3 regions of the Janthinobacterium sp. JF4 genome follow, and region 1 is predicted to be linked to each of the others. Evidence: predicted binding sites of a transcription regulator. Region 1 holds the regulator's gene; each other region holds the start of a gene.
The links. The regulator FNR, encoded in region 1, switches genes on or off when oxygen is low (the NO sensors DNR and NnrR bind a similar motif). The targets are predictions, from matches to a motif close to TTGATNNNNATCAA.
Positions count from the first base shown of each region.

Region 2: the regulator FNR is predicted to act here: its motif matches at 8,045-8,058, upstream of AC54AF_RS25455 (universal stress protein).
Region 3: the regulator FNR is predicted to act here: its motif matches at 3,537-3,550, upstream of AC54AF_RS10600 (OmpW/AlkL family protein).

Region 1 is NZ_JCAQAV010000012.1:62,819-72,723, forward strand. Features, by position in the region: gene ccoP (cytochrome-c oxidase, cbb3-type subunit III) at 1-771, shown strand, start outside; gene ccoG (cytochrome c oxidase accessory protein CcoG) at 776-2,158, shown strand; gene AC54AF_RS12130 (FixH family protein) at 2,213-2,737, shown strand; gene fnr (fumarate/nitrate reduction transcriptional regulator Fnr) at 2,741-3,499, opposite strand; gene AC54AF_RS12140 (response regulator) at 3,739-6,813, shown strand; gene AC54AF_RS12145 (TOBE domain-containing protein) at 6,881-7,648, opposite strand; gene AC54AF_RS12150 (sulfate/molybdate ABC transporter ATP-binding protein) at 7,689-8,399, opposite strand; gene modB (molybdate ABC transporter permease subunit) at 8,408-9,079, opposite strand; gene modA (molybdate ABC transporter substrate-binding protein) at 9,095-9,862, opposite strand.
Region 2 is NZ_JCAQAV010000059.1:438-10,342, reverse strand. Features, by position in the region: gene trpC (indole-3-glycerol phosphate synthase TrpC) at 1-668, opposite strand, end outside; gene trpD (anthranilate phosphoribosyltransferase) at 702-1,745, opposite strand; gene AC54AF_RS25490 (aminodeoxychorismate/anthranilate synthase component II) at 1,811-2,374, opposite strand; gene trpE (anthranilate synthase component I) at 2,376-3,872, opposite strand; gene AC54AF_RS25480 (phosphoglycolate phosphatase) at 4,142-4,846, opposite strand; gene rpe (ribulose-phosphate 3-epimerase) at 4,846-5,520, opposite strand; gene apaG (Co2+/Mg2+ efflux facilitator ApaG/CorD) at 5,686-6,060, shown strand; gene AC54AF_RS25465 (hypothetical protein) at 6,084-6,230, opposite strand; gene mltA (murein transglycosylase A) at 6,241-7,518, shown strand; gene AC54AF_RS25455 (universal stress protein) at 7,553-7,990, opposite strand; gene AC54AF_RS25450 (MFS transporter) at 8,128-9,429, opposite strand; gene AC54AF_RS25445 (enoyl-CoA hydratase) at 9,506-9,905, shown strand, end outside.
Region 3 is NZ_JCAQAV010000009.1:105,004-114,908, reverse strand. Features, by position in the region: gene AC54AF_RS10625 (SiaB family protein kinase) at 1-252, opposite strand, end outside; gene AC54AF_RS10620 (SpoIIE family protein phosphatase) at 318-1,475, opposite strand; gene AC54AF_RS10615 (NAD(P)H-dependent oxidoreductase) at 1,715-2,305, opposite strand; gene AC54AF_RS10610 (MerR family transcriptional regulator) at 2,365-2,730, opposite strand; gene fur (ferric iron uptake transcriptional regulator) at 2,804-3,244, opposite strand; gene AC54AF_RS10600 (OmpW/AlkL family protein) at 3,612-4,229, shown strand; gene AC54AF_RS10595 (MetQ/NlpA family ABC transporter substrate-binding protein) at 4,454-5,281, opposite strand; gene AC54AF_RS10590 (methionine ABC transporter permease) at 5,314-5,988, opposite strand; gene AC54AF_RS10585 (methionine ABC transporter ATP-binding protein) at 5,981-6,790, opposite strand; gene AC54AF_RS10580 (YbaN family protein) at 7,115-7,573, opposite strand; gene AC54AF_RS10575 (YceI family protein) at 8,028-8,594, shown strand; gene AC54AF_RS10570 (NAD(P)-binding domain-containing protein) at 8,668-9,905, opposite strand, start outside.

The DNA of each region.
Region 1 (9,905 bases):
GACGAGGACTTGAAGGAACTCAACACGCCGATGCCGCGCTGGTGGATGTGGTTGTTCTACATCACCATCGTCTTCGCCCTGGCGTACCTGTTCCTGTACCCGGGCCTGGGCACCTATGCCGGCAGCCTGGGCTGGAAATCGACGGGCCAGTACGAGGAAGAGCTGAAGAAGGCGGAAGCCGACTACGGTCCCCTGTTCAACAAGTACCTGAGCCAGGACTTGAAGACGGTGGCCGCCGATCCGCAGGCGCAAGCCATCGGCCAGCGTCTGTTCCTGACCTACTGCGCGCAATGCCACGGTTCGGATGCGCGCGGCAACAAGGGCTTCCCCAACCTGACGGACAAGGACTGGCTGTATGGCGGCGAACCCGACATCATCAAGACCACCATCCTGCACGGCCGCAATGGGCAGATGCCACCGATGGGCGCCGCCCTGGGCTCCGAAAAGGATGTCGAGAACGTGGCCCATTATGTGCTGAGCCTGTCCGGTTCGACCTCGGATCCCGTCAAGTCGGTGCTGGGCAAGGCCAAGTTTGGCGCCTGCATGGCCTGTCACGGCGCCGATGCCAAGGGCAACCAGATGCTGGGTGCACCGAACCTGACGGACAAGATCTGGCTGTACGGCGGCAGCGCCGATACCATCATGGAAACCGTACGCAAGGGACGCAGCAACACCATGCCGGCCTTCAGCGATTTCCTCGGCGAGTCCAAGGTGCACGTGCTGTCGGCGTATGTCTGGGGCCTGTCGAATCCTCAGACGCCCGTGAAATGACGTAATGGAACCTCAAGTCATCAAGATGTATGCGGCCCGCGAGCAGATCTACCCTCGCGAGGCCAAAGGACGCTACGCTACCTGGCGATGGGTATGCGTCTGGCTTACCCAGCTGGCGTTCTACGGCTTGCCGTGGTTGACCTGGAATGGCAGGCAAGCCCTGCTGTTCGATTTGACCACGCGCAAGTTCTACATTTTCGGCGTCGTGCTGTGGCCCCAGGATTTCATCTATCTGGCGGCCCTGCTGATCATCTGTGCGTATTTGTTGTTCCTCGTCACGGCCATTGCCGGGCGGGTGTGGTGCGGGTTCTCTTGCCCGCAAACGGTATACACGGAAATTTTCCTGTGGGTCGAACGCCGCATCGAGGGCACGCGCAGCGCGCGCATGGCCCTCGACAAGCAGGGCCCCTCCGTGCGCAAGGCATTCAAGAAGACGGCCAAGCACCTGGCATGGGGCGCCATCGCCCTGTGGACGGGCTTTACCTTTGTCGGCTACTTCACGCCGATCAAGGAACTGGCGCACTCGGTGACCACCCTCAATTTCGGTCCCTGGGAATGGTTCTGGGTCTTGTTCTACAGCCTGGCAACCTACGGCAACGCGGGCTGGCTGCGCGAGCAGGTGTGCAAATACATGTGCCCCTACGCACGCTTCCAGAGCGCCATGTTCGACCAGGACACCCTGATCATCACCTACGATACCAAGCGCGGCGAACCACGTGGCGCCATGAGCAAGAAGGCCGGCAACAACGACAAGCTGGGCGATTGCATCGATTGCACCCTGTGCGTGCAGGTATGTCCGACCGGTATCGATATCCGCAAAGGCCTGCAGTATGAGTGCATCGGCTGCGCCGCTTGCGTCGATGCCTGCAACAGCGTGATGGACAAGGTCGAGCGGCCGCGTGGCCTGATACGCTACAGTACCGACCATGCGATGGAAAACAACTTCAATTCGAAGCAGATCCGCCAGCGCGCCATGCGCCCGCGCGTGCTGATCTACACGTCCATCCTGGCTCTGATCATCATCGCCGTATGTACTTCGCTGGCCCTGCGCACGCCCCTGAAAATGGACGTGATCCGCGACCGCGGTTCGATGGGACGCGAAGTGGAAGAGGGCATGATCGAAAACGTCTACCGCCTGCAGATCATGAACACCTCGGAGCAAACCCAGCATTTTAAAATCAGCGCTTCCGGCTTGCCGGGCCTGACCTTGCTGACACGCGAAGAAGTGACCTTGCAGCCGACGGAAACGCTGGGCTGGCCGATCCGCCTGCGCGCGCCGCACGGCGTCGGCGAGAAGGGCTCGAACAAGATTGCGATCGAATTGCACTCGCTGGACGACCCGTCGCTGCATGTGCGTGAAAGCGCGGTATTCATCGTGCCGCGCTAATGCAGGAAGGCCAGTCCCCGCATGGGGATTGGCCGTTTACACAGGAGAAATACCATGTCTGACAGTCTGAAACTGCAACCGCCCGCCGATCCCTGGTACAAGCATCGCTGGCCTTGGCTGCTGATGATCGGTCCCGGCCTGTCCGTGGTCGTCGGCAGCTTCATGGGCTATATCGCGTTTACGCAGCCCGATGCGCTGGTGGTGGGCGATTACTACAAGCAGGGCAAGGCGATCAACCAGGACCTGCGGCGCGACACGGTCGCCAGCGACCTGGCGATGGACACGAGCTTGTCCTACGATGTGGCGTCAGCGCGCCTGACCGGTTCCGTGCACAGCTTCGGCAAGGCCTATCAGGCGCCGTTGCAGCTGCACCTGGCGCATGCGACGCTGCCGGAAAAGGATATCAAGCTGCTGGTGCAGCCCGATGCGGCCGGCAATTTTACCGTGGCGCTGCCGATGCTCGAGCGCAGCCGCTGGCAAGTGCTGGTGGAAAACGACAAACGCGAGTGGCGCCTGTCCGGCATCTGGACCTGGCCGCTGCAGCGCAGCATCGCGCTGCATGCGGATGAAGAACTGTAAGTCTTACTTGCAGACGTCCGTGCCGGCCGTGATGGCCTTCAGTTTTGCCGGCTGCAGGATCTCGATCTCTCGGTTGGAGACGCGCAGCCAGCCTTCCTTCTTGAATTTGGACAATAACCGGCTGACGCTCTCGATAGTCAGGCCCAGGTAGTTGCCGATTTCCTCACGCGACATGCGCAGCTGGAATTTGCTGCTCGAATAGCCGCGCGCTTCATAGCGCGACGCCAGGTTGACGATGAAGGCGGCAAACCGCTGCGTCGCCTGCATATTGCCCAGCAACAGCATGACGCTTTGCTCGCGCGTGATTTCCTGGCTCATCATGCGGTGGAAATGGCGCAGCAGGGTCGGCATATTGCCCAGCAATTGTTCCAGGCTGGAAAACGGGATTTCACATACTTCGCTGTCTTCCAGCGCCACCGCATTGCAGTGGTGGCGGTCGGCGCTGATGGCATCCATGCCCAGCAGCTCACCCGCCATCTGGAAACCCGTCACCTGCTCCTCGCCGCCCGGATTGATCTGGTACGTCTTGAAGTGGCCCAGGCGGATCGCGTACAGGTTCTGGAACGAGTCGCCGATGCGGAACAGCGAGGCGCCGCGCACGATCTTGCGGCGGCGGCCGATAATCTGGTCCAGCCTGTCCATGTCGCCCACATCGAGGCCCATCGGCAGACACAATTGATGCATGCTGCAGGTCGAGCATCGCGCACGCAACGCCTCCACGTTCACGGTGGGCAAGGTGGGAGTGAGTAGCGCTTCAGTCATGTCGGTACCTTTTAGAAAATGCAATAACAAGTTTACTGCATACAGGGTTGCCATGTGCCAATTTCACTGCAATTCCGCTGAATAAACGACGTTCCGACTTTAATTATATGGCAACATCGTCAAAAGCCCATGCGGAGAGGGCCATTTGCGCGGCGCCGCTTGCCAAGTTGATGTATTGATAGGAAAATTCCTGACAGCATTATCTGCCGCCTGTGCCGCCCGGTACTGAAAAGGAAATCATGAAGCCTCTCGGCATTAAAGCAAAAGTCGCGCTGGCCACCAGCCTGACCTCGATCGCCATGATCGCGCTGGTCACCATGATCCAGGTGCAGCGCATGCGCGACGACTTCACCCGGGTACTGCTGAGCCAGCAGTCGTCCCTGATCGCGCGCACCGCTGCCGAGCTCGACGATAAGCTGGGCATGCTGCTGCAAGTCGTCGCCCTGACGGCCAAGCAGCAGCCGCCCGCATTGATAGGCCAGCCCGTCCAATTGCGCGAATATTATTCGCGCCGTTCCATGCTGGTGCTGTTCGATGACGTGCTGGTGCTCGATGCGCATGGCGCCATCGTGGCCGACATGCCCCAAGTGGCCGGGCGCATCGGCATCAACGTCGCCGAGCGCGAGTACTTCCAGACCGTGCTGCGCACGCGCCAGCCCATGATCACCGAACCGATGCTGGGCAAGGCGAGCGGCATGCCCATCGTGCAGATGGTGGCGCCCGTGCTCGGCGCCGACGGCCAGGTGGTGGGCGTGGTGATTGGCGTGCTGCGCCTGTACAAGGATAACCTGCTGGGCCGCCTGCGCTCGGAAAAGATCGGCAAGAGCGGCTATTACTTCATCGTCACGCGCAGCGCCGTGCCGCGCTACGTGCTGCATCCGGACACCAGCCGCCTGCTGCAGCCGCGCGCGCCGAACGCCAACCTGACCACCACGCAGCTGCTGAAGGACGATGGCGAAGGCAGCATGGTCAGCACCAACAGCCGCGGCATCACGGCCGTCAACAGCTTCAAGCGACTGAAATCGGTGAACTGGCTGCTGGCCGCCTCGCTGCCCCTCGAGGATGCCTTCGAACCCTTCGACGGCGTGCTGTACCGATTGGTGCTGTGGAGCGTCCTCGCCTCGCTGCTGGCCGCTGCCGTTCTGGGCTGGGTCACCGTGCGCCTGCTGTCGCCGCTGGTGCGCCTGCGCGACACCCTGCTGGCCCTGCGCACCAGCGGCAGCCGTTTCACCCCCGTGCCGGTGCAGCAGCGCGACGAGATCGGCGAACTGACGGAAGCGTTCAACGGCCTGATGGGCGAACGCGACCGCCTGCAACAGGAACTCGAATCGCGCGCGGCGGAGCTGGAGCAGGAGCGCGACCGGGCCGAGGCGGCCAACCGCGCGAAGAGCGATTTCGTGGCCAACATGAGCCATGAAATCCGCACGCCCCTCAATGCCGTGCTGGGCATGGTGTATTTGCTGGGTAATACCAAGCTCGATACGGAACAGCGCAAGTATCTGACCATGGTGCGCGTGGCGGGCCAGTCGCTGCTGGGCATCCTCAACGACGTGCTCGACTATTCGAAGATCGAGGCGCGCCGCATGGAATTGTCGCCCGTCGAATTCGACCTCGACGAAGTCATGAATACCCTGGCCACGACGATGACGATGAATGCGGGCGAAAAGGAGCTGGAACTGGCCATCGCCGTCGAGCCCGACGTGCCGCGGCGCCTCGTGGGCGACGCCCAGCGCCTGCAGCAAATCCTCGTCAACCTGGCCGGCAACGCCATCAAGTTCACCGAGAGCGGCGAAGTGGTGGTGGCCGTCAGCCTGGCCGAGAGCGAAAACGGCCGCGCCTGGCTGCGCTTCGAAGTGCGCGACACGGGCATCGGCATGACGGAGCTACAGCAACAGCAGCTGTTCGCCGCGTTTTCACAGGGCGACCAGAGCATCACGCGGCGCTTTGGCGGCACGGGCCTGGGCCTGGCCATCAGCAAGCAGCTGATCCACATGATGGGCGGCGACATCGCCGTCGCCAGCAGCGAAGGCAAGGGCAGCCGCTTCTGGTTCAGCGTGCCGTTCGACATGCTGGCGCAGCCGGCCGAAACGCGGCGCACGCCGGCCCTGGGCCAGCTGCGCCTGCTGGTAGCCGACGACAACCGCACCACGCGCGAACTGATCGTCAAGCTGATCGAGGCGTGGGGCTGGCTGGCCGACGAAGTGGACTCCGGCTTTGCCGCCATCGAGCTGTACCGCGAACGCCTGGCGCAGCAGCAGCCGTACGACGTGGTGCTGGCCGACTGGCACATGCCCGTCATGGACGGCCTGGCCACGGCCAAGGCCATCCGCCAGGCGGCCAGCGGCCAGCGCCAGCCCATCGTGGTGATGGTCAACGCCTTTGCCCGCAACCACCTCGAGGAAATTTCCAGCGCGGCCGAAGCCGACGTCGTGCTGATGAAGCCGATCACGGGGTCGAGCCTGTTCGATGCCCTGCACCAGGCGCTGATCGCCAAGCACGACGGCGGCGAACAGCGCATCCTGCACCAGCCGCTGGGCACGGAACTGGCCGGCGTGCATTTCCTGCTGGTGGAAGACAATCATTTGAACCAGGCCGTGGCGCGCGGCATCCTCGAACACATGGGCGCCACCCTGGACGTGGTGGGCGACGGTTTGCAAGCCGTGGAGCGGCTGCGCACGGAAGCGCTGCGCTATGACATCGTGCTGATGGACATGCAGATGCCCGTCATGGACGGTTTCAGCGCCACCCACATCATCCGCACGGAACTGCGTTTGAGCCTGCCCGTGATCGCCATGACGGCAGGCGTGCTGGCGTCCGAGCGCGAGCGCTGCATGACGGCCGGCATCAACGATTTCATCGCCAAGCCCGTGGTGGTGGAGGAGATGATGGAAGTCATCCTGCGCCACCTGCCCAAGCGCCCGCAAGTGCAGACGGCCGGGCCGGCACGCGTCGCCGATGAAGAAGTGTTTTCCATGGCGCCGCTGATGCGCGTGATGGGACGCGACGCGAAGGGACGCGGCGTGCTGCGGCGCATGGTGGAAGACGCGCTGAACAAGGGCATGACGCCCGTGCGCGACGCCGAAACGGCGTTGCAGGCAGGCCGCCACAGCGACGTGGCGCGCATCCTGCACAGCGTGCGCGGCTCCGTGGGCACCCTGGGCACGAAACGCCTGATCCGCGCCGCGTTTGCTACCGAGGAAGCCATCGATGCGGACCGCCTGGACGAGGTGCCGGCGCTGCTGGCGCACACGGCGCAGGAACTGGAGCAGGCGCTGGCGGCGGCGTCCGACTGGTTGTCGCGGTTGAAGGATTAGGCCTGCAACGTAAAGCCGGGGTCAGACCCGCCGGGCCTGACCCCGGAACTTCGCTCAGCGTCGCCGTTTACGCCGGCACGCCCAGAATCACGCTGGATGCCTTGAACATCGCCGTCACCTTGCTGCCTGGCTCGATGCCCAGCTCGGTGCAGCTCTGGTTGGTGATGATGGCGGCGATCGTGCCGCCGCGTGGCAAGTCCAGCACCACTTCCGTGTTGACGGCGCCCGTCTGCACGCGCGTCACGCTGCCGGTCAACTGGTTGCGCGCGGAAAAGCGCGCCCCTTCGCTGTCCGTCACGAGGATGATGGACGAGGCCTTGATCAGCGCGAACGCTTCCGCGCCTGGCACCAGGCCCAGGCTGGCGCTGCTGCCCTGCGTGACGATGGCGACGATGTGCTGGCCGCCGGGCAATGCCAGCGTGACTTCGTCGTTGACGGCGCCCTGTTTCAGTTCGGCCACCTTGCCGAGGAATTGATTGCGCGCCGTAGTTTTCATGGCCATTCTCCGTATGAGTAACAAATCGTCGGCGATGCCTTCGGCCTGGCTGCCCAGCTGGCGCAGGTAGCGGGCATGCTCGCGCTCGATGATGCGGAAATTGTCGACCAGTTGGCGCCCCCGTGGCGTCAGGCGCGTGCCGCCGCCGCCCTTGCCGCCCGTCAGGCGCTCGACCAGCGGCTCGCCGGCCAGGTTGTTCATGGCGTCGATGGCGTCCCAGGCCGCCTTGTAGCTCATCTTCACAAGCTTGGCCGCCTGCGTGATGGAGCCGCATTCGGCGATGGCGCCCAGCAATTCCACCCTGCCGGCGCCACCCAGGTGCTCTCCGCCCACCGTCATCCATACCGAGCCTTGCAGGCCGATTTCCGCTGCCGCTGATTTATCCAATGCGTTCACCCAATGCCATGTGTTCTTCCCTGTTATCGATCTTTCCGTCGCGCAAGTACAGCACATGCTCGCCCAGGATGCGCGCATCTTCCGGATCATGTGTGATCAGGATCATGGGCACGTCCAGGCGTTGCTGCCACTGGCTCAGTTCCAGCCGCATTTTGACACGCAGGGCCGGATCGAGGGCGGCAAACGGCTCGTCGAGCAGCAGCGCGGCCGGCTCGGCCACGAGCGCCCTCGCCAGCGCCACCCTTTGGCGCTGGCCACCGGACAACTCGTCGGGGAACTGGTGCGCCAGTTCCTGCAAGTGAAACGCGTCCAGCCAATGCTCGACCTTCTGCAATTTTTCGCGCGCGCGCGGGTTGAACCAGCCGCGGCTCAGGCCAAAACCCACGTTCTGGCGCACCGTCAGGTGCGGGAACAGGGCGTAATCCTGGAACAGATAGGCGACGTTGCGCTGCTGCGGCGGCAGGTTGATGCCGGCGGCGGCATCGAACAGGGTACGGCCGTTCAGGCGGATATGGCCCGCGTCAGGCGTGAAGAGGCCGGCAATGGCTTTCAGGGTCATGCTCTTGCCGGCGCCGGACGGGCCATACATGGCGATGCGCTGGCTGCCTGACGTGCATTGCACCTGCAGGTCGAAACGGCGTTTGCCGGAGCGCAAGGTGGCGCGGATGTCGAGGTCGAGTTGCATAGGTGCCATCATAGGCCTCATTTGTGCGCGATGCGCCCGGGCGCCAGGCGGCCAGCCGCCAGCAGCACCACGATGCAGACAAGGGAGATAATCAGGACCAGCGTATTGGCCACGTCGTCCTGGCCCGCCTGCACGGCTTCATACACGGCCACCGACAGGGTCTGCGTCTTGCCGGGGATGCTGCCGGCCACCATCAGGGTGGCGCCGAACTCGCCCAGCGCGCGCACAAAGCCCAGCAGCACGCCAGCGAGAATGCCGCGCCAGGCCAGCGGCAAGGTGACGCGGAAGAAAATCGCCATTTCCGAGATGCCCAGCACGCGGGCCGCCTGCTCCAGCTGGCCGTCGACGGCCTCGAAGGCGGCGCGCGCCGGCTTGAAGACGAGGGGAAAGGCGACCACCGTGGAAGCGATCACGGCGCCCTGCCAGGTAAAGATGAGGTTGATGCCGAAGTTATCCTGCAGCCAGATGCCCAGGGGGCCGCGCCGGCCCAGCAGCACCAGCAAGTAATAGCCGAGCACGGTGGGCGGCATCACCATCGGCAGGGTCAACAGGGCGTCGAGCAGCTCGCGCCCGGGAAAACGCGTGCGCGCCAGCAGATAGCCCGTACCGATGCCGAGCAGCAAATTGAGCGCCGTGGCCCATGCCGCCACTTTGAGCGACAGGGCCAGCGCGGTCCAGGCGATATCCATGCGGGCGCGGTTGCGTTATGGTTTTTTAAAGCCGTATTTGGCGAGGATGGCTTGCGCCGGCGCCGTCTGCAGGTAGCTGACGAAGCGCTTCGCTTCGGCCGCATTGCCGCTGCCCTTGATGGTGGCGATCGGGTACAGCACGGGCGCGTCCAATGGCACCTCCAGCACCACGTTGACCTTGTCTTTCATGATGGCCGCGTCGGTGGCGTAGACGAAGCCCGCATCGACTTCGCCGCGCGCCACGTAGTCGAGCGACTGGCGCACGTTCTGCGTGCCGATGGCCTTGGCTTGCACGGCGTCCCACAGCTTGGCCTTCTTCAGCGCGCCTTCGGAGTAACGGCCGACGGGCACGCTGGCCGGGTTGGCGATGGCCACGCGGGTCACGCCCTTGTGCGTCAGGTCGGCCAAAGCCTTGATGCCCAGCTTGCTATCGTGCGGCACGATCAGCACCAGGCTGTTGCCGACGAAATCCATGCGGTCGGCCGGCAAGACGAGGCCCTGCTTTTGCGCCGCATCCATGGTTTCCTGGTCGGCCGAGGCAAACACGTCCACGGGCGCGCCCTTGACGATCTGCTGCAGCAGCACGCCCGAGGCGGCAAAGTTCAAGGACACCTTGCTGCCCGGATATTGCGCCTCATAGCCTTGCGCCGCATCCTTGAACGCATTCGTCAGGCTGGCCGCAGCCGACACCACCACTTCGCCGGCAACGGCGGAGGTGGCGGCGGTGGCGGCGGTGGCCAGCAGGGCGGCGCCAAGCAGGCGGGCGAGAGAGGTGAGGCGCATGATCGTATCCTTGTAAGTGAACGGTGACAAGGAGCGTAATATA
Region 2 (9,905 bases), on a different contig from region 1:
ATGATCAATTTGTCTTGCGGGATGCGCGGCAAGAGATTGATGGTCGTGTCGAGCGAGGTTTCGAAGGTGCGCAGATTGCGGTTGTTGATGCCGATCAGCGCGCTCTTGAGTTTCAATGCCGCCGTCAGTTCTTCGCCGTCGTGGCTTTCGATCAGCACGCCCATGCCCAGTTCGTGGGCGCACGCTTCCATCTCGGCCATCAGGCCATGGTCTAGCGCAGCGACGATCAAGAGGATGCAGTCAGCGCCCATGGCGCGCGCTTCATAGATCTGGTACATGTCGACCATGAAATCCTTGCGCAGCACGGGAATGGCGCAGGCGGCGCGCGCCTGCTGCAGATATGCCACGGATCCCTGGAAGAACTGTTCATCCGTCAGCACGGACAGGCAGGCCGCGCCATGCGCCGCATAGCTGGCGGCGATGTCCGCCGGGCGGAAGTCGGCGCGGATCACGCCTTTCGATGGCGACGCTTTTTTCACTTCGGCGATGATGCCAGGCTTGCCGGCGGCGATGTGCTGGCGCAGGCTTGCTTCAAAGCCGCGCAAGCCGGCGCGCAGGGCGCTGTCGCTTTCCACGTCGCCGCGCAGGCTGGCCAGGCTGCGGTGCGCCTTGGCCTTGGCCACTTCGTCGGCTTTTACGGCCAGGATTTTATCGAGTATGTCGGACATGATGGTCGCTATTCTATAAAGGAGGGCGGATGCTTACGCTTGCTTTGGTGTGCCCAGCTGCTGCGTGACCTGCACGAATTGATCGAGTTTTGCCAGGGCCGCGCCCGAGTTGACGGCTGCGCGCGCACGCGCCAGGCCGTCTTCGATCGAACTGGCCACGCCGGCCGCATATAGCGCCGTGCCCGCGTTCAGGGCGACGATGTCTGCGGCCGCACCGGGCTCGCCGCGCAGCGCTTCCATCATCTTGGCTTTCGATTCGATGGCATCGGCCACCTTCAGGTTGCGGCTGGCGATCATCGACATGCCGAAGTCTTCGGGGTGGATTTCATATTCGCGGATTTCGCCGTTGACCAGTTCACCGACCATGGTAGCGGCACCGAGCGACACTTCGTCCATATTGTCGCGGCCATACACGACGATGGCATGCTGCGCGCCCAGGCGCTGCAGCACGCGCACCTGGATGCCGACCAGGTCGGCATGGAATACGCCCATCAGGATATTCGGCGCGCCGGCGGGATTGGTCAGCGGTCCTAAAATATTGAAGATGGTGCGCACGCCCAGTTCGCGGCGCACGGGGGCCGCATGCTTCATGGCCGCATGGTGGTTGGGCGCGTACATGAAGCCGATGCCCGTCTGCGCGATCGACTGGGCGATCTGCTCGGGCTGCAGGTTGATGTTGACGCCCAGGGAGTCCAGCACGTCGGCGCTGCCGGACGAGGACGAGACGCTGCGCCCGCCATGCTTGGCCACGCGCGCGCCGGCGGCGGCGGCGACAAACATCGAGGCGGTGGAAATATTGAAAGTGTGCGCGCCGTCGCCGCCCGTGCCGACGATGTCGAGCAGGTTGGTGGTGTCGGCCATGGGCACCTTGGTGGAAAACTCGCGCATCACTTGCGCGGCGGCGGCGATTTCGCCGATGGTTTCCTTTTTCACGCGCAGGCCCATGGTGAGCGCCGCGATCATGGTGGGCGACATGTCGCCGGACATGATCTGGCGGAACAGGTACAGCATTTCGTCGTGAAAGATTTCGCGGTGTTCGATGCAGCGCAGCAGAGCTTCTTGTGGGGTGATCGGCATGATGCTTCCTTCTTCAATGATGGCGCAGGAGGACACTGATGGCACGCCGTGGCGTGCGCATGGAATCAGCGCTCGAGGAAATTCTTCAGCAGGGCGTGGCCGTGCTCCGAGAGGATCGATTCGGGGTGGAACTGCACGCCCTCGATATCGTATTCCCGGTGTCGCACGCCCATGATTTCGCCGTCGTCCGTCCACGCCGTCACTTCCAGGCAGGAAGGCAGCGAGGCGCGTTCGATCGCCAAAGAGTGGTAGCGGATCACTGTGAAGGGGCTGGGGATATCCTTGAAGACGCCCACGCCCGTATGCGCGATGAGGGAAGTCTTGCCATGCATGACTTGCTTGGCGCGGATGACCTTGCCGCCAAACGCCTCGCCGATGGCCTGGTGGCCCAGGCATACGCCCAGTATCGGCTTCTTGCCGGCGAAGTGCTTGAGCACTTCCACCGAAATGCCCGCCTGTGCCGGCGCTTTCGGGCCGGGCGAGATGCAGATGCGGTCCGGGTTCAGCGCCGCGATCTGTTCGATCGTGATTTCATCGTTGCGGTAGACCCGCACGTCTTCGCCCAACTCGCCGAAATACTGCACGATGTTGTAGGTGAAGGAGTCGTAGTTGTCGATCATCAGCAGCATCTTAAAACCCTCCATCCAGGCCATCTTGCACTTGTTCGGCGGCGCGCAGTACGGCGCGCGCCTTGTTTTCCGTTTCCTGCCATTCCATTTCGGGGATGGAGTCGGCCACGATGCCGGCCGCGGCCTGCACATACAGCATGCCGTTCTTGACCACACCCGTGCGGATGGCGATCGCCACATCCATTTCGCCGCCAAACGACAGGTAGCCGCAGGCACCGCCATAGATGCCGCGCTTGGTGATTTCCAGTTCGTCGATCACTTCCATGGCGCGCACTTTCGGTGCGCCTGTCAGGGTGCCGGCGGGGAAGGTCGCGCGCAGCACGTCCAGGTTCGACAAACCTTCCTTCAGGGTGCCTTCCACGTTCGAGACGATGTGCTGCACATGCGAGTATTTTTCGATGACCATGCGGTCGGTGACTTGCACGCTGCCCGTCTCGGCGATGCGGCCGATGTCGTTGCGCGCCAGGTCGATCAGCATCACGTGCTCGGCGATCTCTTTCGGATCGGCCAGCAGTTCGGCCGACAATTCGGCGTCGCGCTCAGGCGTGGCGCCGCGCGGACGGGTGCCGGCGATGGGGCGCAAGGTGACTTTCTTGCCGCCGTCGGCCGTCTTCTCGTTGCGCACCAAAATCTCGGGCGAGGCGCCGATGATCTGCATGTCCCCGAAATTATAGAAGTACATATACGGCGACGGGTTGAGCGAACGCAAGGCGCGGTACAAGGTCAGCGGCGAATCGACATATGGCTTGCGGATGCGCTGGCCGATCTGCACCTGCATCAGGTCGCCCGCCATCACGTATTCATGCGCCTTGGCGACGGCCTTCAGGTAGTCTTCCTTGGAAAAGTCGCGGATGGTTTCCGTGCGAACGGAAGCGCTGGTGACGGGTGCATCGACACCGCGGCGCAGCATCATGCGCAAGTCCTTCAGGCGCTGCTGCGCTTTCGAAAACGATTCGGGCTGCGTGGTGTCGGCGTAGACGATCAGATAGAGCTTGCCGGACAGGTTGTCGATGACGGCCAGTTCTTCCGTCACCATCAGCTGGATGTCGGGCAGGTTCAAGTCATCTTTCGGCGCACCGCCGGCCAGTTTTTTCTCGATGTGGCGCACGGTGTCGTAGCCGAAGTAGCCGGCCAGGCCACCGCAGAAGCGCGGCATGCCGGGGCGCAGGGCGACCTTGAAGCGCGACTGGAACTGTTCGATGAAGTCGAGCGGATTACCTTCGTGTTCTTCGATCACGCTGCCGTTCTTGACGATTTCGGTGCGTTTGCCGTAGCTGCGCAACACGGTCGTGGCGGGCAAGCCGATGAAGGAATAGCGGCCGAAGCGTTCGCCGCCGACGACGGATTCGAGCAGGAAGGTGTTCTTGCCACCTTGTTGGGCCTGTGCCAGTTTCAGGTACAGGGTGAGCGGGGTTTCCAGGTCGGCGAACGCTTCCGCGATCAGGGGGATGCGGTTGTAGCCTTGCTGGCCCAGCGATTTGAATTCGAGTTCGGTCATGTTTCTCTCCATGCCGTCAGGGTATGAGTGTGCATAGTGCACAAACCCTGCGGTGGGTTATCAAAAAACTTGCCGGTACATGCAACACGCGCAAAATGCGCAAAGGACGCGTGTGTAGCCGGCAGCAATCGTAACGGCTCGGCGCTTAGGCCTGCCAGGATTGCCAGCGTCGCCAAAGCCAGGCCTCAATCGAGCCGGTTTGGGTGACATTGTGTTTTTTGATGAGAAACGTGTTCACGATATGGTGTTGGGTTTGGTCAGTATGCCGGTTAGTTTTGCATGCCAATAAAACGGGCTGCTTCGAGCAGTGTCTTTACTATACCATCGGAATCGGTATCGTGTATAGAGTGCCCGTGATTGTAGCCATACGGTACCGTCAGTACGGGACAAGCCGCAGCCCTGGCCGCTTGCGCGTCATTCGAGGAGTCGCCGATGGCCACCACTCTGGATGGCGGCAAGTCGAAGTCCGCACACACTTGCAGCAGCGGCATGGGGTGCGGTTTTTTCTGCGGCAGCGAATCGCCGCCATACACGATCTCGAAATACTGGTCCAGGTTTTTCAGTTTCAGCAGGGGCAGGGCGAAGGCGATCGGTTTGTTGGTGACGCAGGCCAGGCGCAAGCCCGCCGCCTGCATCGCCGCCAGCCCCGCTTCCACGTCCGGGTACAGGGTGCTGAACTGGCCATTGATGGCCAGGTAGTGGCGCTGGTAGCCCTCCATCGCCTGCTCGAAATGCTGTTCCACGCCAGCGGCATCGAAGTCGAGCGCCAGCACGGTGCGGATCAGGTTTTCCGAGCCCTTGCCCACCATCAGCTTGATGGCGTCGGCGCTGATGGGCGCCAGGTCCAGTTCGGCGCGCATGCCATTGATGGCGACATGAAAATCGGGCACGGTGTCGAGCATCGTGCCATCGAGGTCGATGATGGCGGCGCGCACGCCGGCCAGTACGTGGTCTTTCACCGTGCCCGCTTGCATCAGGCGCCCGCTACTTTGGCCAATTCTGCGCGCATGGCATCGATGACGGCCTTGTAGTCCGGCTTGCCGAAGATGGCCGAGCCGGCGACAAAGGTGTCGGCGCCGGCAGCCGCGGCAGCGGCGATGTTGTCGATCTTGATGCCGCCATCGACTTCGAGCATGATGTCACGGCCCGATTCGTCGATCATGCGGCGCGCTTCGGCGATTTTCTTCAGCGCTTGCGGAATGAAGGACTGGCCGCCGAAGCCCGGGTTGACGGACATGATCAGGATGATGTCGATCTTGTCCATCACGTGTTCCAGGTAGTGCAGCGGCGTGCCCGGGTTGAACACCAGGCCCGATTTGCAGCCATTGTCGCGGATCAGCTGCAAGGAACGGTCGACGTGATCCGACGCTTCCGGGTGAAAGGTGATGATGTTCGCGCCAGCCTTGGCGAAATCCGGGATAATGCGATCGACAGGCTTGACCATCAGATGCACATCGATGGGCACTTGCACGTGCGGGCGGATCGCTTCGCATACCAGCGGACCGATGGTCAGGTTCGGCACGTAATGGTTATCCATCACGTCGAAGTGGATGATGTCGGCGCCGGCGGTAACGACGTTGCGCACTTCCTCGCCCAGGCGGGCAAAGTCGGCGGACAGGATGCTGGGAGCGATACGGAATGTTGTCATGGTGAAGTAGCCAAAGGATAGAAAATGCGATTTGCGCTATTTTACGCCTGACGCCGCTACCATGCTTCATTGAAGTACGGTGAAACACCGAATACGCATCGCGCGATGGCCAATGCGTCGCGCGCGACACACAATATGACTGGCAATGTCTGAATAGGAATGACGATGGCGACTTATGAATTTACGGTAACGGTCAAGACGCAATATCTGCCCGAGCAATCGGCACCGGACCAGGGACGGTACGTGTTCAGCTACACGATTCGCGTCGTCAACACGGGCACAGCTGGCGCGCAACTGATTTCGCGCCACTGGGTCATCACGGATGCGAACAACAAGGTGGAAGAGGTACGGGGCCTGGGCGCCGTCGGCCACCAGCCGCTGCTGCAGCCGGGCGAGCAGTTCGAATACACGAGCGGCACCATGCTGGGCACGCCGCAAGGCTCGATGCACGGCGAATACTTCTGCGTGGCCGAGGATGGACATCAGTTCGAAGCGCCGATCCCCGAGTTCGTGCTGTCGGTGCCGCGTACCCTGCATTAAGGAAACGCCGGGGGCTTGCCTCCTTACTTCAGTTTTTCGGTGGCGTCCTGTTCTTCACTGAGCTGCTTGCGCGCCGGTGGTGCGGGTTTTTTACCCGCATACATGGTCCACCAGACTATAAATGCCAGCAAGAAGAACGCCACCAGCGCCTCTATCATCAAGATCCACATACACCCCCCTATGTTATTTACCCGCAGCTTAGTATTTACCCGCCGTCTGTTGACACGCGGTAGTCTACCCGTTTCAGTCGGTGCCGTCGCGCTTGCGCTTTCCGCCTGTACCACGCCGCCGGCAGAGCCGGTCACCGCGACTGGCAAGGCCCCGGCCATCGCTCCGACCGTCGTCAGGCCAGTGCCTGCCAAGCCGGCCGAGGCCAAGGATGCCAAAGACGTGACCGATGCTGCGGCCCCAACGTTCGTGCCGGCCAAGTTCGCCGCCTTGCCAGGCTGGACCCGCGACGACATGCGCGCCGCCTGGCCGGCGTTCATGGCTTCGTGCGGCGTGCTGGTGAAGCGTCCGGACTGGAAGGAATCGTGCACGATAGCGCGCCAGGTCAATGCCGACAGCGACAAGGCCATCCGCCTGTTTTTCGAGACTTTCTTTGTGCCCAATCAAGTCATTACCGCCGATGGCGCCAGTACCGGCTTGGTGACCGGCTATTACGAGCCGCTGCTGCACGGGGCGCGCAAGCGCGGCGGTCCATACCAGACGCCGCTGTACAAGGTGCCCGACGACCTCGTCTCGGTGGACCTGGCCGGCGTGTATCCGGAATTGAAGAACATGCGCTTGCGGGGCAAGCTGGTCGGCAAGAAGGTGATACCGTACGCGACCCGCGCCGACATCGAGCGCGCCACGTCCGTCACGGGCAAGGAATTGCTGTGGGTGGATGATGAAGTGGAAGCATTCTTCCTGCAAGTGCAGGGCAGCGGCAGGGTGCAACTGACCGATACGCAGGAAACCGTGCGCGTGGCGTACGCGGACCAGAATGGTCATCCGTATAAATCGATCGGCCGCTACCTGGTCGACAAGGGCGAGCTGACCCTGAGCCAGGCATCCGCGCAGGGCATCAAGGCGTGGATCGCCGGCCACCCCACGCGCAAGGATGAATTGTTCAACGCTAATCCCAGCTATGTCTTTTTCAAGGAAGAGCGTCTGCCGGACCCGAAAGTGGGGCCGAAGGGCGCGCTGGGCGTGCCGTTGACACCGCAGCGCTCGGTGGCCATCGATTCGCGTTTCCTGCCGCTGGGTGCGCCCGTGTTCCTGTCCACCACGCAAGCCAATAGCGAAATTCCCATGCAGCGCCTGGTGATGGCGCAGGATACGGGCGGCGCCATTCGCGGACCGATCCGTGTCGATTATTTCTTTGGCTTTGGCGTGGAAGCGGCCGAGAATGCGGGCCGCATGAAGCAGAGCGGCGCCGTGTGGGTGTTGCTGCCGAAACAGGCGCCGGCGCGCTGAGTTTCTCGCGGCGCCGGGCGGGTCGTGGTGTCGCTTAGCGCAAGACCATCACTGGCAAGTGAGTATGCGCCAGCACTTTTTGCGTTTCGCTGCCCACGAACAGCTTGTTCAAGCCCTTGCGGCCATGCGAGGCCATCAGGATGATGTCGCAATGGTGGGTCTGCGCCGCATTGACGATTTCATCGTGCGGGCTCGGCGACACGGCCACCACGCCTTCGAAAGGCACGCCGGCGGCGCGCGCCGCTGCGCCGATCTTGTCGATGGCGCGTTGCGACGCTTCCTGCATCTGCTGTTCATACAGGCTGGCGTCGAGCACGATGCCGCCGTCGGCCATCGGCGAGAACGGGAAGGGCTGCACCACGCTGATGGCGACCAGCTTGGCTTTGTTCAGTTGGGCGAAGGCGAGGGCGGTCTCGGCGGCTTTGTCGGACAACGGCGAGCCGTCGGTGGGGAATAAGATGGTGTTAAACATAGCGTGCTCCTCAAGTGATGTAAGACAGCTTATGGATTTACATCAACTAAAACCTTGATGTAAATCAAACCTCGCAAGCTTTGGCATGAATAGTGTCACCAAGGCAATCTTTCAGCAGTGTATGCCCGTTCATCGCTTCAGGTGCGCACGCTACGCAGCGGCGTGCCCCACACCATGGCGACCGTCAACAGGATGCTGCCTGCCGCGATGCACGCCAGGCCATTGCGCACGCCGAAGTGTTCCGCTACCCAGCCGGCGGCCAGCGCGCCCAGCGGCGCGGTTGCCACCGTCAGGAAGCGCATGGTCGACGTCATGCGGCCCAGCATGGGGTCCGGCGTGACCTTCTGGCGCAAACCCAGGTAGGGAATAAAGAACAGCATCACGCCGCAATCGAAAAAGAACATCAATATGGCATACGCCACGGCGCTGGCGGCCGCGCTGCCAAATAGCGCGGCGGGAATCGTTGGCGTCAGGGCAAAGCAGAGCGAAGTCGATGCCAGGCCGATCAGGATCGTGCGGCCGGCGCCATGGCGGCGCGTCAGCGGCTTGACGATGAAGGCGCTGAGCAAGACGCCGGCGCCGCCCAGCATCTGCGTCATGCCCAGCACCCCAGGGCTCATGCCCAGGTCGCGCGTGGCGAACAGCACCGTCAAGGCCATGCTGGCGTAAAACAGGAAGTGCCAGATACCGGCACCCCAGGCCAGCGCGCGCAGCAGTGGTTCGCGCCAGACAAACAGCAAGCCGTCGGCGATGTCGCGCAGGGCGTGCTTGTCGGATGGAGCCGGTCGCGGATCGCGTACGCTCATGGCGCGCAGATTGCAGACGGAAATCAGATAACCGCAAGCCGTGCACAGGATGGCGACGGGCGCGGACAAGACTTGCACCAGCACGCCGGCCAGGCCGGGGCCGATCAGGCGTGAAGCCGATTCGGTGGCGGCGAATTTCGATTGCGCATCGATCAAGCCATCGCGGCCCACCAGGAAGGTCAGAAACACTTGCTCGGCACCGCCACCGACGACGAAGCCCGTGCCGATGATGAACCCCACTATATACAACCATGGCATCGACAGCACGCCGCACCAGTAAGCCACGGCCACGCTGGCCAGGGCCAGGCCGGACATGCTTTCGCTGAAGAGCATGATCGGGTGCTTGCTGCGCCGGTCCAGCAGCACGCCGACGGGCAAGCCGAACAGGGCGAACGGCAGCGCTTGCAGAGCGACCAGCACGCCCATCTGCTCAGGCGTCGCGTGCAATAACAGTACCGCGCACAGGGGCAGGGCCAGCGAGGTGATCTGGGCGCCGAAGCAATTGAGGCCGTTGCTGAACCACAGGCGGCGGAAATTGACGCTGGCGGCGCTGCCGTCGCCGCGCAGGTAGTGGGCGCAGTATTGAAAGAAGGAGGAGAAAATACGCTGCTCGATAAAGGTGACCGGGCTCACAATAATAGCAGCGCGCCTGTCGCGCCGCTGCCGTTAGCCGCTACAATCGTTGCACCGTTCATCCAGAGGAGACACTATGCAATACGAAGACTTGATCATCGATATCCAGGACAAAGTGGCGGTCATCCGCCTGAATCGCCCGAAGGCCTTGAACGCCTTGAACGACAATATGATGAATGAGCTGGGCGACGCCCTGCTGAAGTTCGACGCGGATGACAATATCGGCTGTATCGTGCTCACGGGCAGCGAAAAAGCGTTTGCCGCCGGCGCTGACATCGCCGCCATGGCCGATTACACCTACCCCGATACCTTTACCCAGGGCTATATCAGCCGCAACTGGGAGCATATCTTGCGCGTGCGCAAACCGGTGGTGGGCGCGGTGGCTGGCTACGCACTCGGTGGCGGCTGCGAACTGGCCATGATGTGTGATTTCCTGATCGCCGCCGACAGCGCCAAGTTCGGCCAGCCGGAAATCA
Region 3 (9,905 bases), on a different contig from region 1:
CATCTGCTGGTCCAGCTGCGCATCGGGCGTCAGGCTGTCGGCAGAATAATGCATGATGTTTTGCGACATCTCGATGAACGAGGAAAAGATGCGCCGCCGCGTGGGTCCGGCCGCGCCGGCCGTATCGAGGCGCGCCTTGATGGTTTCGGAAATGGCGCTGACCACGTGCTGCGAGAAATAGCCCACGTAAAAAAAGATGATGTTGCGCTTGCGCGCCACGTCCCAAAACTCGTTGAATTCTTCGTACAGCACGTCCGTGCTCCTGGCTAGCCGGTGACCCGGTTTCTTGTTGATAAGGTGGCGCGCTGGCGCCAAAACTACAGGCGGAAACAGAAAAAGGTCAGGTCGTCGCGGCGCGGCTGTTTGCCCTGCCAGGCGGCGCTGTCCTGCAGCAGTGCCGCCGCCACGTCGCCGGCCGGCGCGTCGCGCCGCGCCAGCAGCTGCTCGCGCATGCGCCGCTTGCCGTAGGCGATGTCGCGCGCACCGCCGATCTGGTCGAGCAAGCCGTCGGTGGTGATGAACAGCAAGCTGCCGGCCGGTATGGCCAGCGTCTCGTTGTGCCAGCAGTAGCTGGCCGGCGTGTCGACATAGCCCACGCCCATGCGCGCGCCATCGATGGCGCGCACGGCCTCTTCGCCCGGCGCGACCACGTGCAGCGCCAGTTTCGCCCCCGCGAAACGCAGGCTGGCGCTGGCCGTGTCGTAGCACAGGAAGGCGCAATCCATGCCGTCGTTCGAGCCGGCGTGGCCGGTAGCTTCGCCGCTGCTGGCGCCGTCCTGGCCCAGCAAGGTCTTGATGGCGCGGCTGACGGCGCCGATCAGGGCGGCCGGATCGCGCGGCCCCAGTTCGCGCAAGGCCTGGCTCAGGGCCGACGAGGCGATCAGGGTCATGAAGGCGCCCGGCACGCCGTGGCCGGTGCAGTCGGCGATGGCGGCGAACCAGCCGCCCGCGTGGCGCTCGAAAAAGTAGAAATCGCCGCCGACGACGTCGCGCGGCTGCCATTCCAGGTGCGCATCGGGCAAGGTGGCGCGCAATTCCGCGCTGGATGTGCGCAGCAGGGCGCGCTGGATCACGCTGGCGTAATCGATGCTGTGCATGATCTGCCGGTTCTTTTCGGCCTGCATGGTGGCCACCACGTTCATCAGTTGCAAGCCGAAGCCCACGCCGGCCAGCGCGCCATCGTGGGTGATGATGAAGCCGTCGGCCAGCGCCTTCTCTCCCGCTTCCACGGCGCGGAAGGTGAGGTCTTCGATGCTCATGGCGCCATCGACGATCAGCGGTTCCTTGTCCATGAAGGCGATGCAGCTCTTCTTGCCGTACACCTCGTGATAAAAGGGCTTGGACATTTGCGACATGAAGATGTTGCGGCTGATCAGGCCGATGGGTTTCTGCTGTTCCGTGACGGGCAGACTCATCATGTCGCGTCGCTCCGTGAACAGTTCCAGCACGGCGAAATTGCTGGCGTCGGCCTGCACGGATTCCGTGGGGATGCACAGATCAGCCGCCACGGACGTGCGATAACGGGGAAGATGCAATCGAGAAGCGTTGAACTCCACAGCGGCTACCTTTACATGACGATCGGACCCTTGTTGTCGCGAGAGCAAGGCGACTGACAAACAGGCAATATCATCATGGTAGCCTTTGAATATGACGGCTTGATTACCAGCTTGTCAAAACCGTATGCAAGATGGCTGCATGGCAAGCCGTTGCCGGGCTACAGATGGCGCGCCAGCGTCCTGGCCTGCGCCAGCCAGCGCTCGCGCTGCTGCTCGGTGGAATTGAGGATGGGACCGAAGCTGGCCACCTTGACGGGCTTGACGCCGCAAAATTCCAGGGTCGTCTTGCGCAGCTGGTGGATGCCGGGCATATGGTAGACCCAGCGGAAATACCAGGGCGGCGTATCCATCGTCACCAGCAACTGGGCCGTGCGGCCTTTCAGCAGTTGCGCGGGGAAAGCCTTGCCCGGGCGGTACTTGAAAGCGTAGCCGGGCAGGAAGACGCGGTCGACAAAGCCTTTCAGCAGGGCTGGCGCGCCGCCCCACCAGATCGGGTAGGCGAACACCAGGTGTTCGGCCCAGCTGATGGCTTCCTGCGCCGCCAGCAAGTCCGCTTCCAGCGGCTGCACCTGGCGGTAGCCTTCGTGCAGGATGGGATCGAAGTCCAGCTGGCCCAGGCGCAGCTCGCGCACGCTGTGGCCTTCGCTGCGGGCCGTGGCGGCATAGGCCTCGGCCAGGGCAGCGCAGAAACTGTCGCTGGACGGGTGGCCGAGAAGGATTAAAATGCGCTTCGGTGTAATTTTGCTCATGATGCGGGCTGTCCGTTAAAGAAGAGCTTGCATGCTAAAGCCTGCCCCTAGTGGCAGAGTCAAGCGGCTTCTTGCAGACGCTGGTGCGCCAGGCAGTCGCGGATTTCCGTGTCGATGTCGGCCAGTTGCGCATCGAGCTGGCGCAGGCGGGCGATATCCTGCCGCACCTGCGCGCGCTTGGCGGTGATGTGCTGCGACAGGGCGGCCCAGTCGGTATCGTCGCCAGCCAGAATGGGCAGCAATTCGGCCAGGCGGAAGCCCAGGACCTGCGCCTGGCGTATGAGTTTGACTTGCGCCAGGTCTTGCTGCGTGTAGACGCGGTAGGCGCCCGAGCGGCGCACGTCGCCCAGCAAGCCCAGCGCTTCATAGTGGCGCAAGGCCTTGGGCGAGGTGCCCGCCAGGCGGGCGATTTCTCCGATGTACATGCTTATCCTTTGTTGAGCTGCGGCGCACGCAGTGTAGCGCAGTGGCTTCCCAGGTGCTACCTTGCGCGCTGTCTCAGGAGGCCCGGCGCGGCGGGACTTTCTTGGCCGTGCACTCGGCGCAGGTGCCATACAGCGACAGCGCGTGCTCATGCAGCACGAAGCCCCGCTCGGCGGCGATCTCGTTCTGGCGCAGTTCGATGCCTTCATCGACGAATTCATCGACCTTGCCGCAACCCGTGCAAACCAGGTGGTCGTGGTGCTGGCCTTCATTCAGTTCGAAGACGGCGTGGCCCGATTCGAAATGGCGGCGAAACAGAATGCCCGCTTCGGCAAACTGCATCAGCACGCGGTAGATGGTGGCCAGGCCCACGTCGATCTTTTCGGCCAACAAGAGTTTGTAGACATCGTCCGCACTCAGGTGCTTGATCGTGCCTTCTTGAAACAGCTGCAGAATCCGCAAGCGGGGGATGGTCACTTTCAAGCCCGATTCACGCAGTTCCCTCAATATATCCATGTCTCCCATTCCTTGTATAGTCGCCTAGCGAGGTAATCCATTATATCGCAAATGATAATCATTACTATTCTCATTTGTATCGTGTGAAGTGGAAATATTATGCTGGCTAGCTGGCCTGCAAACCAGTGACATCGGCGCAAGTGGCGATTGCGTGGCGGGCAACTGGATCCGCATGGCGCGGCGGGCTGGCCGCCGGAGAAACGGGGGCAATGCGCGCGGCCACGCCGCAATGCCGCATTTTCTTGACCTGGGCAAAGGAAAAAATCCCTCTAGTGATGCCATCTAGCACTATTTGATGTGGATCAAAGTTTTTGTTGCACTGCACTCTTAGACTTCGCAGCGTTACTTAACGACAGAGGGAAATAAAATGAAGAAGTCCGCAACTGCAGCAGCAATCGTCCTGGCCGCCATCGGCGCATTCGCCGGCAACGCAATGGCGCAGGAAAGCCCATGGCTGGTGCGCGCCCGCGCTGTGCACATCGATCCGGCCAACAAATCTGCTCCTGTGGGCGGCGTCGGCGCATCGGACACGATCCACGTCAGCAGCAAGACGATTCCTGAAATCGATATTTCGTACTTCTTCACACCGAATATCGCTGCCGAACTGATCCTGACCTACCCGCAAAAGCATGACGTCACCTTGTCCGGCACGAAGATCGGCACGTTCAAGCACCTGCCGCCGACCCTGTCGCTGCAATACCACTTCATGCCTGAAAAACAGCTCAGCCCTTACGTGGGTGCCGGCGTGAACTACACGAATATCTCGGACGTGAAATTGCTGAACGGCGCCGGCCGCCTCGAGCATGACAGCTGGGGTTTTTCGCTGCAAGCTGGCGTCGACTACAAGCTGGACAAAAACTGGTCGCTGAACTTCGACATCAAGAAAGTACAGATCCGCAGCGACGTACTGGCCGGTGGCGCGAAGATCAGCGAAGTCAAGGTCGATCCTATCCTGATCGGCGTCGGCGTCGGCTACCGTTTCTAGGGACACCTATCAAAACCTACTGCGCGTCGTAATTTGTGGTCTGCGATGCTCACTGTACCTTCGTACAGTTGCGCTTCTCAAGCCAACGGGGGCGCCAAGCCTTACTTCCGCTCGCTACGGTTTTGTTAGGCGTTGCAAGTGTTGAAGATACCCGCGTAGCGCGGGCGAAAAAAAGGACGACCGGGTTTGCACCTGGCCGTCCTTTTTGCATTGCATGCGCCGCTTTATTTTTTCAGCGTCTTTTCCAGCGCCAGCTGGTAGTCCGTCTTTTCGTAGCCGGCCAGGTATTTGTTCGTCGCGTCGAGGAAGGCGCGCGAGCGGTAGGCCGCTTCCAGGTCTTTCACCCATGGCTTGGCCTTGTCGGCCGTGCGGATGGCGACCAGGTTGATGTAGCTGTCCGAGATCTTTTCCACGGCGAGGGCCGACGTCAGTTTCATGCCGGCGGCCAGGGCGAAGTTACCGTTGACGAAAGCATAGTCGGCGTCTGCCAGCGAACGTGGCAGCTGCGCCGCTTCCAGCGGCACCAGTTTCAGCTTCTTCGGGTTTTCCAGCACGTCGCGCTCGGAAGCGCGCAGCGGGTCGACGTTCGGTTTGAGCTTGATCCAGCCCATCTTGGCCAGCATCACCAGCGCGCGCGCCTGGTTGGTCGGATCATTCGGCATGGTGATGGTGGCGCCGTTCCTGACTTCCGCCAGCGATTTTTGCTTGCCGCCGTACAGGCCGATCGGCATGGTCGGCACGGTGATCAATGCGCTCAGTGGCAGCTTGTTGTCGGTGGCGAACTTGGTCAGGTAGACGATGTGCTGGAACACGTTGGCGTCCAGCGAGCCTTCGGCCAGCGCGTAGTTCGGCTGCACGTAGTCATTGAATTCGACGATCTTGACCTTGTAGCCCTGTTTTTCCAGGATAGGCTTGATGCCCAGCTTCAGCTGGTCCGAATATGGGCCGGAGCTGGTGCCGATGACGAGTTCTTTCGGGTCCTTGGCGTGTGCGGCGGTGGCGAAGGCCAGGCTGGCAGCGGCCAGGAGCAGATTGCGGCGAATATGGTTCATGCTTTTCCTTGTACTGAAATACTGAATATGAATTAACGTTTGTCGAGGCGCTTGGCGATGCGCGTGCCGGCGAACTGGATGGTTTGCACCAGCACGATCAGGATGGCCACGGTGGCGACCATGATGTCCGTCTCGAAGCGGTAGTAGCCGTAGCGGATGGCCAGGTCGCCGATGCCGCCGCCGCCCACCACGCCGGCCACGGCCGAATACGACAGGAAGCTGATCGACAGCACGGTCAGGGCCAGCACCAGGCCGGAGCGCGCTTCGACCAGCAGCACGCGGAAGATGATCTGCATTTCCGACGCGCCCATGGCGTGCGCCGCCTCGATCACGCCGCGCGGCACTTCGCGCAGGTTCTGTTCCACCAGGCGCGCCAGGTAGGGAATGGCGGCGAACGACAGCGGCACGCTGGCCGCCAGCGGGCCGATCGAGGTGCCGGCGATGATGCGCGTAAACGGCGTCAGGGCGACCAGCAGGATGATGAAGGGGAAGCTGCGCACGGTATTCACCAGCCAGCCGAGGATCGTCGACAGCGGGCGGTTTTCCAGCGACTGGCCTTCCGAGACGAGGAACAGCAAAATGCCCAGCGGGCCGCCGATCAGGATCGCGGCGGTCAGACCTATGCCCAGCATGGTCATGGTCTGGCCCAGCGCCACCCAGATTTCCGGCAACAGCTTGATGACGTTATTGATCGATTCTTCAAACATGTGTTGCATCCTTCCATGCGGTGGCTTCAAACGCCTCGGTACCGTAATACGCCAGCTCGCGTCCCAGCGCCGTCTTGCGCGGGGTGGCCGTGTCGCTCAAATCGAATTGTTCGGCGATGGCGCCGTTTTCCACGACGGCCACGCGGTTGCAGATGGCGCCCAGCACCGACAGCTCGTGGCTGACGATGACGATGGTCACCCCCAGGCGCGCATTGATGTCGCGCAGGGTGTCGAGCAGGGCGCGCGTCGTTTCCGCGTCCAGCGCGGACGTCGGCTCGTCGCACAGCAGCACGTCCGGGTGGCTGGCCAGGGCGCGGGCAATCGCCACGCGCTGTTTCTGCCCGCCGGACAATTGCGCCGGATAGCTGTGCAGCTTGTCGGACAGGCCGACGAGCGCCAGGCATTCCTTGACGCGGGCGGCGATCTGCTCGCCCTTGGTCGTGCCATGGATTTTCAGGGGGAAGGCGACGTTGTCGAAGACGCTGGCGTTTTGCAGCAGGTTGAATTGCTGGAAAATCATGCCGATGTTCTGGCGCGCGTCGCGCAATTCGCTCTTGCCCAGGCGGGTCAGTTCGCGCCCGGCCACGGTAATGCTGCCGCTGTCGGGACGCTCGAGCAGGTTAATCAGGCGCAGCAAGGTCGATTTGCCGGCGCCACTCTTGCCGATCAGGCCGAAAATATCACCGGGATAGACTTCCAGCGTGACCGATTTGACCGCGTGGAATTGTTCGCCCTTGGGCAGCGCGAAGGTCTTGTTCGCGCCATCGATGCGAATCACCGGCGTACGGTGTGGTGTGGTCATGCAGTGTTTCCTTTTTTATTGGACCGTGACAGGCTTGCTTGCAGGGGCCAAATCGCCCGGCCTGCTACGTCGGTTGCGTAGTATACCTCCGATCGTGTTATTACTCCTACGACAGAATCTTGCTTTGAATATGCAAATAATGTCTATGTGTCTGTTTCTTGGTTGAAAAAGTGGGAAAGCGGGATGTTTGCCGAATTTAATCGCGCGGACGGGCGTGGCAGGGCCGCATCTTGGTGAAAAGTTCGACGCGCCCCAGGGACGCGTCACGGTGTTTTTATAGGAAGTTCGGCTGACTTGCCGTTTTGTTGATGCGGAGAGGGCGGCTTAGTGCCTGCCTTTGTTCTCTGTGCGGGCAGATTCTGCTCCGCTGGCGGCAGGGCCTTCGGGGCGCCGTAACAGGTAGACGAGGACGGCGACTTCCATGGTGCCCACCATGGCGATGACCCACCACGGCGGATGGCCCAGGCACATGGCGACAAAGCCGATGGCCATGCCCAGGCAAGCCATGGCCTTGCCGCGCCGCGAGACGGCGCGGTGTTCGCGCCACTGGCGCAGCGGCGGGCCGAAACGGGGATGCTGCAGCAGCCAGTGCTCGAGGCGTGGCGAGGCGCGGCTGAAGCAGGCCAGGGCGAGGATCAGGAAAATCGTCGTCGGCATGACGGGCAGCATGGCGCCGATGATCCCCAGCAGCAGCATCAGGGCGCCGGTTGCCGTCCAGGCCCAGCGGCGCAGGCGCACGCCGTGTGCTTCGCGCAATGGCGCCTGGGCGCGCGTCTCCCGCATCAGGCGAAGGCTCCGGTCAAGGCCTGGCTGCGGGGCGGGGAAGTGGCGGGGTGCGGGTTCAAGGTGTCCCAGTCGTGGCGGGTAGCCGTCATGTTTTTCTGCTCGCTGTTCAGCTCTATTATGGAGGAATCAGGGCGACGCTGCATGCGCGCCGGGGCCGCCATGATAAGCAGTCCACAGAATAATAACAAGAATCATTCTCATTTGTTGAGTCGTATACCGCTGGATATTTTTGACAAGGCAGACAATAATCGGCAGCAGAAGGCGCTGTCACGGACATTATCGTCTGTATTATCGATTTTATCGATGCTAACTAGGTATATTTTCCGTTTTACATCGATCTTCATGCCATGCATAATCTGTTGCAACTGAAGCCAGACAATCAGCCGCAGGCGCCATTCGCCTGCAGCTGCTTGCGGTTTTGACATCCTCCACTTTTTGTTAGGAACCAACAATGAAAAAACTGCTCGCTTTTATCGCCGCCGCCGGTCTCTCGCTGTCCGCCGTTGCCGCGCCTGAAGTCTACGTTATCGATGGTAGCCACACCTTCCCCCGTTTCGAGTACAGCCACATGGGCTTCTCGACGCAGCAAAGCCGTTTCAACAACACCACCGGCAAGGTCACCCTGGACCGCGCCGCCAAGACGGGCGCCGTCGAAGTGCTGATCGACACCAAATCCGTCGATACGGGTTCGACCCTGTTCAACTCGCACATCCAGGGCGAAGACTTCCTCGACACGGCCAAGTATCCGGTCGCCACCTACAAATCGACCAAGTTCAACTTCGACGGCGACAAGCTGGCCTCCGTTGACGGCAACCTGACCCTGAAAGGCGTGACCAAGCCAGTGACCCTGACCGTCACCTCGTTCACCTGCGCACCGCACCCGATGCTGAAGAAAGACGCTTGCGGCGCCAATGCCACGGCCAAGATCAAGCGCACGGAATTCAACGCCGGCAAATATGCGCCGGCTGTCAGCGATGACGTGACCCTGACGTTTGCCATCGAAGCCATCAAACAGTAATTGTTGGCTGCATGATGCAAAAAGGCGGCGGACTTCGGTCCGCCGCCTTTTTTTTGTCTGGCCCCTGCGGCGATCACGCCAGGTGATGCACCTCCTGCTGCCCATACACGGGCGTGTTCAACCCCTCCATGCGCGCCTTCAGCTGCAGCGACAGGTATTGCGAATAGTGGCGCGACTGGTGCAGGTTACCGCCGTGGAACCACAGCGCCTGCTGCTGCGTGGGCTTCCACATATTGCGCTGTTCGCCCTCCCACGGGCCAGGGTCCTTTGTCGTGTTTGACCCGAGTCCCCACACCTTGCCCACCTTGTTGGCCACCTCGGGCGAGATCAGATCGGCCGCCCAGCCATTCATGGAGCCATAGCCGGTGGCGTACACCACCAGGTCGGCTGGCAGTTCCGTGCCGTCGGACAGCACGATGGAACGGGCTTTCAGTTCCTGCACGCCGACGCCGCTTTTCAGCTTGATCTTGCCTTCGGCGACCAGCTCGGAAGCGCCCACGTCGATGTAGTAGCCGGACCCGCGGCGCAGGTATTTCATGAACAGGCCGGAATCGTCGTCGCCGAAATCGAGCATGAAACCCCGCTCTTCCAGGCGCGCATAAAAGTCCGCATCGCGCTCGCGGATGGCCTTGAAGACGGGCTTCTGGAAGTCGGCCAGGATCTTGTATGGAATCGAGGCGAACGTCAGGTCGGCCTTGGCCGTCGTCATGCCGGCCGCCAGCGCCCGTTCGGAATACAGGTCGCCCAGCGCCAGGTCCATCAAGGAATCGGACTTGACGATGTGCGTCGACGAGCGCTGCACCATGGTCACGTCCACGCCCGCTTCCCACAGGGCGGCGCAGATATCGTGCGCGGAATTGTTCGCGCCGACCACCACCACCTTCTTGCCCACATATGCGTCGGGCCCCGGATGCTGCGACGAGTGCTGCTGTTCGCCCTGGAACACCTCCATGCCCTTGAACTTCGGCATGTTCGCCTTGCCCGACATGCCGGTGGCCAGCACCAGCTGTTTTGGCTTGAGGGTGACGGGCTGGCCGTCGCGCAGCACCTGCACCGTCCACTCGCCGGCGGCTTCGTCGAAGCTGGCCGATTCGCATGAGGTCGAACCCCAGTAGTTCAGCTCCATCACCTTGGTGTACATTTCCAGCCAGTCGCCGACCTTGTCCTTGGGCGTGAAGACGGGCCAGTTGTCGGGGAAGGGGATGTAGGGCATGTGGTCGTACCAGACGGGGTCGTGCAGGCACAAGGACTTGTAGCGCTTGCGCCAGCTGTCGCCGGGGCGCGCGTTTTTCTCGATGATGATGGTGGGGA